2 regions of the Paenibacillus sp. FSL R5-0914 genome follow, and region 2 is predicted to be linked to the other one. Evidence: a T-box and tRNA genes for the amino acid it is inferred to sense, from the RefSeq annotation. Region 2 holds a T-box; the other holds one or more tRNA genes.
What was found. The T-box of region 2 lies ahead of MKX60_RS10075 (valine--tRNA ligase). A T-box ahead of a tRNA ligase gene usually reads a tRNA of that ligase, here a tRNA-Val.
Positions count from the first base shown of each region.

Region 1: it encodes a tRNA-Val, which carries the amino acid that the T-box ahead of MKX60_RS10075 (valine--tRNA ligase) is inferred to sense. The anticodon was not compared.

Region 1 covers NZ_JBBORH010000002.1:233,532-237,963, reverse strand. The annotation lists gene MKX60_RS17145 (site-2 protease family protein) at 1-1,020, opposite strand, end outside; gene MKX60_RS17140 (hypothetical protein) at 1,349-1,651, shown strand; tRNA gene MKX60_RS17135 (tRNA-Val) at 1,783-1,854, shown strand; gene MKX60_RS17130 (hypothetical protein) at 2,303-2,455, opposite strand; gene MKX60_RS17125 (hypothetical protein) at 2,969-3,109, shown strand; gene MKX60_RS17120 (hypothetical protein) at 3,203-3,442, opposite strand; gene MKX60_RS17115 (hypothetical protein) at 3,770-4,432, shown strand, end outside.
Region 2 covers NZ_JBBORH010000001.1:2,303,732-2,308,163, reverse strand. The annotation lists gene MKX60_RS10075 (valine--tRNA ligase) at 1-2,240, opposite strand, end outside; T-box leader at 2,396-2,678, opposite strand; gene MKX60_RS10070 (LysM peptidoglycan-binding domain-containing protein) at 3,020-4,390, opposite strand.

The DNA.
Region 1 (4,432 bases), on a different contig from region 2:
AGCTAATACAAAATAAGCGATACCGTATTTCCAGCGTGAGCTAGCCGGCACATCGTAATACTTATCGTTCTCGTAGACCGAATAGCTAATATCACAATTCATCTTAAGATGAAGCCCATTCTCTAAGGTCACAGGCTCTAGCTGCGAGATACGTACCTTTTCAATGATGCATTGTTGCGGAAGCGTAGCTCTACCAATGTAGTTCAGTTGATCCCATCTCACCCCTACATACTGCTGTCTTTCCAAATCACTGTAAGTAGTAAAAGGTAAATCTCTTCTATGCTCTGGTCCTGGAATCATGTAGCCTGCATCTCTAAGTGGCTCTACTGGAATTAAGAAACTCTTCGTTACAGAATAAAGGCGATTGTTAGTGCGTCTCTTCACATATTTGTTATACAGATCGTAAGCAAATAACGCCCAAATAATAAAGAACAAGATCGAACGCATATAGATGATGATGGCTAAACCACCCACGAGCCCCACAAGCCACAGCCAGCGCGTCACCGCGGTTGCAATACGGCCACCGTCAAGCGGGTGAATCGGCAGCAGATTGATCAGATTAAGTAAAAAACCTATGTAAGCCAAGGAATAGAGAAGTGGACTATCCATGTAATAAGCCGCCCCAAAAACGGCTGTAGCCCCAATGGTTCCTAAGATCGGACCTCCAAAAGCAATATAAGCTTCCGTCTGGGCATCCAGCGGCTGTTTTTTCATTGTAATTAAAGCTCCCAAAAACGGTATAAATAGTGGAGCGCTGACTGGAAGCCCGATCCGTTTCGCTGCTATTACATGTCCTAATTCATGGACTAGCAAGAGCAGGACAAAGCCCACGGCAAACCCCCACGGGTAAATCAAAGCATAAGCCCATATTGAAATCATCATTGATATTAACGGCCCGGCAATTTTACCTATTTTCAGAAGAGACAAAATCGCCTTTCCTTTAAACAGGAGCATCGCCGCCCCGCCCCCCAACCATTTCCATGGCGTGGAAGAATTCTTTTTCTGCTCATTTTGCGGCAAGATCTCAAGCTCCTTTTTCTTTCAATTTTTATCTAACTGCTGTACATTACCCTCCATTTTATCATAAGTGCTTAAGGAGTATTTCCATAAAAAAGCACTCGGCTAAGTATACGACGCAACTTTTAGAATCGTTTCAAGGTCAAACAAACAGATAATGGATAATTTTCACTATTATTTAAGGGAAGAAAGTGATTCCGCTCCAATACACAACCACCACCTCACACAAAATAACCCAAATTTTATGGTTACCTTATGGGCTAACGCCGTGAACGTTATAGGCTACGAACCATAAACTGTTATCAGGGTTATTCAATTGAGGAGGTTATTTATGGATACAAATGCAAATTTACATCAACAGGTCAGTTGGAATTGTATGAACAAATACGTTGGTATTACAACGACTGACGGTCAGTCCTTTGATGGCTTTATTGCCCATGTAGATCAAAACTATGTTACTCTTGCGGTTCCTAGCAACGAAATGGTAGAACGTTTAAACGGAATGCCTACACACGAATCGGCGTATAGACAATTTGGTTTCCGGCCTGGCTTTTTCCCAAGACGTCGCTTCTTTCCACGACGCATCCCTTTTTTCGGTATAAGCGATATATTTCTACTCCCGTTCTTTATCTGACGTGGCTCATGGGGATGGAGCGGCATCCCCTTTTCTTATTATTTTAAAGACTATGTAAACTATCATCCCTATAGATTGTAAAAAAAGAATTGCCATCCTACTCTATCGTATGGTATTATGAAATTCGTCGCAGGACGGTAGCTCAGCGGGAGAGCACTATCTTGACAGGGTAGGGGTCATGGGTTCGAACCCCATCCGTCCTATATCGAAAAGCCTTGAATTTCAAGGCTTTTTTTGTTTTCTATTCACTTATCATTCTATTAAAAACCCCTGTGATACGAATTTGATACGAATTGCGATTACTTTTCGTATCAGTTCATCTGATCCTCTGGGAAATATCATCGCTTCTACCCTTCAACCAATTCCTAAATACCGCTTTACTGGTATATAATTCCCTTCCCACTTTTGCAACATGAAATACGTGGAAGCCTGTTTACAATCCTTTCAATTCTATCGCTGTCCATGCCATCTTCAGGCTCATGGAATCAGAACCAAAAGAGAAAGAAGCCGCTACTGAAAGCAGCAGCAATATTCCTAGGAGTAAAAACAGACCGAAATACGATTACCCTCTTAAATTAGGGATAACAGCTGTTTTATCATCTAGCTTTCTATTTTTTTCATACGTTGACACTAGCTTCTCAACTACAAAATCTAGCTGCTTATCAAGAGATTAGATATCGGAATAATATGAAAAATCAATATATAGCCTTGCAGCTTGTCCCCAGGTTCCATCACAGCATGTCGAATATCCAGCACTTTAACGGCTGCATAATTCCATGCGGCAATATGATCTTCCAGCTTCATCTTGCATTTCACTCCGATCCGTTACACAATCTATTTAAGTTAATTACATCTTAAACAATGATAATGATTATCAATTAGTATTAGGCAGCTCTTCTATTTTGTCAATCGCTGTTTAATATCGTGCTTGCTGATAGCTTCGCATAAACTTCGAAAAGTCAAAAATAACATCGCCATGAATCTATAAACAACCACGAAAACCACTGGTCTAAGGTGTCCCCAACCTTTCCAATAACCTTCTTTGATGACATCAAATTCGCACAGCGTTGATTTCCATTCTTCTGGAACCGTTTATCTCTCCTTATGGGGTCTCATCCCTATGATTCCTTATCTAAACGTTACTTGAACTAAACAGGAACAACCTCTCAACATTGCATCTCCTATAATTTAGCATTAATATAAAATAATGAGACTTACTGAAAATCGTTAATGAGTATCGTTTTGAGGATTATTGCATTTTCGCAAACTCACTAAGGAGTAGGAGTGTTTTTTATATGTTATAGGGGAAAACGAATATTGGGACCAATGACTGAAGCTGATGCTCTACGTGAATGGTTTACTCTTTCCGGTACAGTGAAGGACATTTATATTATTGAGGTTGATGAGAACAATAAAGTAAGGCGCCAGATTGGACCCACAAAGAAGAAAAAAAAATAAGCATAGCCTGCAGCAACCTACTATAACTTGATTGAAAAAGAGATAAAACGTAAAAAAGCCCCACCGACCTTTATTGGTTGATGGGGTGTTTTATTAAAATGGAAATTTAGTAAGCGAGAATATTAAGAGTACCATCCCAACAATCGAAGACAGAGCAGCCATTTTATCTTTAGTTTTAAAATAGGTAGCTCCTCCATTAAAAATCAGAGCTCCACACATCCCCATCATTGTCCAAGACATGATCACTTGATCCTGACCGCGGAAAAATAGTATTGCCAGAATGATTGTTGCTGTACTAAATAGAATACCGAACAGCCTTAGTGCTTTCAGCAAAAAATCCCCTCCCGAAATATAATGGGCTAATGAATTTGCAGCTTACTCGATATCACAAGAAAAAATGTAGCCAATGGGCCACAAAGCAAAGAAATTAAAAACCAGTTTAATCCACTCCTATTTTTACCTTGTGCTAAGCCAGCATTTATTAATGCTAATGTACCCCATCCAACAAAATACCCATTATCCATCACGCACACGACCTTTCAACATCATTTTATAGGAATACGAATATCCAATATAATGGTTTCATCATTACATAGATTACTATTCCTATATCTGGTAGAATTAATTAGTATTTACTATCAGATTTAGGGGGATATGAGATTGAAAATAAAGGCTTTTTTATGTATCGTTGCAACTATTGTGCTTCTTACAGGATGTGGTAGTTCCAAAACAAATTCAGAGGAAAAGAATACAACATCTACAGAAGTTACTCAGTCTGAAGCAACAGCTGACTCTTCAAAAACAGCTGCTGCAACACCAGTGCCAGAGAAGAAACTTTCAGAATCCGAGAAATTAGCTCTCGATTATGTGGAAATTTTCCTGAATGGTTCAGATATCGAAACGAAAAAGAAGTTCGTATCCGAAAATATACTTCCTGATGTACAACCAATTTTTCAAATGGCTGAATCTACCGAGACACCTGAGAATAACAAACTTAAGAACGCTTCAGTAATAGAATCAGCTGATTATACTGACAAGGATGGTGGAAAAGACAAAATCGTCCTAATTCAAGGTGAAAAGTCGTCCTCCAATAGTGAACTTATAATTTTTATTAAGGATGATAAAATTGGTTGGGGATATTCGTCTAATGATAAGAATAAAGAACCCTTTAACGAAATGAGAAAATTCTTCAAAGAGCCTGTAAAAAACACATCTGATTCAGGTACAACTGAACAGTCTCCTGAAGCGACACTTAAAGAAATTAGTAATTTTGTCATTTCAGATATTTGGAATGTTGGATTTGTTGATATCAGTTGGTATGCA
Region 2 (4,432 bases):
CTCATCGGTACATTCACTTCAGCCCGGATATTACGAACGGCCCGGATTACATCCATCAGCAGGTTCATTTCCGCTACGGCTTGCGGATTCTCCAGAGCAGCATCATACTCCGGCCATGCAGCCAGCGTAATCGTCTCCCCTTCATGCGGAAGGTGCTGCCAAATTTCTTCCGAAATAAACGGCATAAACGGATGAATCAAGCGCATTGTGCGGTCTAGTACATAGGCAAGTACAGACTGTGTCTTCGCTTTGGCCGCGGCGTCTGATCCGTAAAGTGACAGCTTCGCGAACTCAATATACCAGTCACATAGATCGTCCCAAATGAAGTTGTACAGCTGGCGACCGGTCTCACCGAACTCGTACGAGTCAATTAGACGCGTAATCTCACGAGAAGTTTCGTTCAGACGGTGCAAAATCCAGCGATCAGCAGTACTTAGCTCACCCGAAATGTAAATATTTTCAAAGCTTACGCCTTCCAAATTCATCAACGCGAAGCGTGATGCATTCCAGATCTTATTGGCGAAATTACGCGCCTGCTCAACCTTTTCCCAACGGAAGCGTAGATCCTGTCCAGCTGTACTTCCGGTAGAAATCATGTAACGCATTGCATCTGCGCCATACTTCTCGATTACTTCAAGAGGGTCTACGCCATTCCCGAGTGATTTGGACATTTTTTGACCTTCGGAATCCCGTACCAAACCATGCATCAATACATCTGAGAAAGGTTTTTCTCCGGTAAATTCAAGAGCTGAGAAGATCATCCGCGCTACCCAGAAATAAATAATATCGTAGCCTGTTACAAGCACATCGTTCGGATAGTAGCGTTTGAAATCTGCACTGTTCTCATCTGGCCATCCTAGTGTGGCAAAAGGCCACAGATTAGAGCTAAACCAGGTATCCAGTACATCTTCGTCCTGTTTCAAGTCGGTTAGACCACTGATCCGGCGCGCTTCTTCCTCGTCATTTGCCACAACCAATTCACCAGTAGACTCGGAATACCATGCTGGAATACGATGTCCCCACCACAGCTGACGGGAAATACACCAATCACGTACGTTCTCGATCCAGTTCAGGTAAGTTCTCTCGAAGCGGTCCGGTACAAAGTTAACCCCGTTCCCATCCTTCTGTGCATTGATGGCAGCTTCAGCGAGTGGCTGCATCTTCACGAACCATTGTGTGGACAAGTACGGCTCAACAACCGCTCCAGAGCGTTCACTGTGTCCTACTTGATGCACATGATCTTCGATATTGATCAGCACACCTTGCTCCTTCAGGTCAGCAGTAATGGCCTTACGACATACACTCCGGTCTTGACCTTGGTAAGGTCCTGCTTCTTCATTCATCGTACCGCTCTCATCCATTACGTTAATCTGCGGTAAATTGTGACGTTGACCCATCTCGAAGTCATTCGGATCATGAGCTGGTGTAATCTTAACCGCACCACTACCAAACTCTTTGTCTACATAATCATCAGCGATAATCGGAATCTCACGGCCAATAATCGGCAGGATCAACGTTTTGCCGATCAGATCTTTATAACGATCGTCTTCCGGATGAACAGCAACCGCTGTATCACCCAGCATGGTCTCCGGACGTGTGGTCGCTACTGTAATAAATCCGCTACCGTCTTTGAGTGGGTAACGCAGATGATACAAGTGACCATTAACTTCTTTATATTCAACCTCGATATCCGACAATGCTGTACGAGCCGCCGGGTCCCAGTTGATAATGCGTTTGCCGCGGTAGATCAAGCCTTTATTATAGAGCTTAACGAATACCTCGCGTACAGCTTTCGACAACCCTTCATCCAGGGTAAAACGTTCGCGGGAATAGTCAAGGGAAAGCCCCATCTTAGCCCACTGCTCATGAATGGTATTCGCATATTTATCTTTCCACTCCCACACCTGCTCCAGGAACTTCTCGCGGCCGAGATCATGTCTAGAAATTCCCTGTTCACGCAGCTTTTGCTCTACCTTTGTCTGCGTTGCGATACCGGCATGGTCCGTACCTGGTAGCCACAACGTGTCGAAGCCTTGCATCCGTTTTGTACGAATCAGGATATCCTGAAGCGTAAAATCAAGCGCATGACCAATGTGTAGCATTCCCGTTACGTTTGGCGGCGGGATTACAATGCTGTATGCTTTTGCATCAGGACGCCCGCCTGCACGGAAATATCCACCCTCTGTCCAGTAGGAATACCACTTGGTTTCTGCCGATTTCGGATCATACGTGGTTGGCATTTCATTCTTAGAATCATTTGCAGCGGCAGCATCTGCCGCTGTATCTTGCAAGTTCGGCAACTCTGCCGCTGTTAGATTGTTTTGGTCAGCCATTCTCTGATACCTCCACTTGGTTACTTGTAGTTGGTTTCTAAAAAACAAAAAGACCCCTCGTCTCAAAGGACGAAAGGCCATTCTTTCGCGGTACCACCTTTGTTTCGCGCCAATGAAAAATAAACCTGCACTTCTTTCACCTTACGGTTCAGAAGCTTAGCGCGACACTCGTACAGATAACGGCTGCTACCGGCCACATCCTAACTTATCTTTCATATCATGAAGACAAGCTCAGAAGGGCGACTCCGGGGCGACTTCGGTGGCTGTATCCTACGGAATGTCACAGCACTTGCATTCCGCTCTCTGAAGGGCTGACCGCCTACTCTTCCCGTTCCCAGTCTTTACTTAGATATTGCTTACTCCATAATACATTTTGAGTCATCCCTAGTCAACCTGAATAGGCTTCTACAGCGGGACTTTAAGCGGAATTTCGACTTATAGCGTGCATATGTCGAATTTTCATTCGATTCATCACTCTGCGTTGGTTAGATACCCCACATTCTAACGTTCTCCGGTCACACAAGAATAAACGCCTTCGACATCCTTTTACGGAGGGTAAGCGTTTATTTGAGAAATATAAGGATAATGTATAACGTGAAACTTATATATTCTTATATTTGACAAAAATCCCGATCTACTATCAGATCGGGATTCACCTATTCATATGAGTACGCATTGTAATTCGATTACGGAATGTACAACACTTGCCCTTCTTCTACACTCTGCCCAGACAATCGATTATACATTCCCAGCTCCCGCGCACTTAGCTGATATTTCTCTGCGATTGTATCCAGCGTTTCTTCACGCTGCACGATGCAAAGGCGAACCTTACGGAATAGGTTAGCGCCATCTGCTCCAGCAATGAATCTGCTCTTCCACTCCGTATTATTTCCGGCCTCTGGAATGATCGCTGCAGCCGATGCATTTCCTTCAGATAGGAGAGCCTCTTGTTCTTTACGAGAACGACTAGAGCTGAGTAATGAAGAGAAGGTGAGATGTTCTTTGACTGGAGCCTCAGCATCTTTCTTGCTTCCTAGCGCAATCTTAAGATCTTGCTTCTCCTCTGACTGTGGCACAGTCTCTTGAGAAACAAAAACTTCATTCGTATTCTCGTGGATCAGCTGAGCATTCTCTTCTTGTGCATGAAGCTCATTATTGGCCTCGTTTTCCGAAGCGAATACGGCAATATCTTGATCCGCATCAGCATTAGCTGCTGGAACAGCGGTTTCTCTTGAAGCAAAAGTATATTCAGCTTCTTGCTCCTGATCCGCTTGACTCGCCAGGCTAACTTGATTCAGCTGAGTGGCCTCAGCTTCATTCTGTGACTCAGCTTTAAACCAGTAATCCGCTATTCCTGCTTTGGAATCCTCTGTTTGCGAATCCAGACTATGCGTCCGAGCTTTCGCGCCCTTGTCCTTCTCATGAGCGGATGAGAAATTCACTATAGGGGACGAATGACCAGCTCCACTTGAGACCAGTGGAGCCTCTGATGCGTCTGCATTAGCTTCAGCATGCTCATGTTCTTCTACGGCAACCTCCGATGCATCCTCGCCAAAGGTCCACTGAGAATTTTCATAAAGTGCATCAGTTTCGTGCTCTTGGTTCTCTGCAGATGCTTCGATTACCCTGTCATCACTGAGAGGGGAATAGGCAACTGTGTACTCTTCCTGCTGCCAGGCCGGTTGTGGTTGAGGCTCCGCACCACCGATTCCCCGCAGTGATAATACGCCTGTTATATTCACTGTGCGCATCGTGAGCAGATCAATATCAAAATTCTCGATCTCCACCCCGATATCTTCAATCGAGCTGACGCGTGTAAGCGGAACTGTGATTTCAACGGGAATGGCATGCTCCAGACGTTGTGTTCGGTCATCTTCACTCCGGTAGAGTCCGGTAAGCAACAGCTGACCATATAACTCGGCACGATCCTCCCGCTGAATCACCTGGATTTCCGGAAGTAGTTCAACCTCCTCCAGCTCAGCTATTCCCGGAAGCTCTTCCGATAGGTGAATGCGTTCATAAATATCAAACCGCAAGCCGTGGGACTGATCAAACACGGGATATGTCCTCCTTCTTGGCATAATCTAACCCTGAGACAG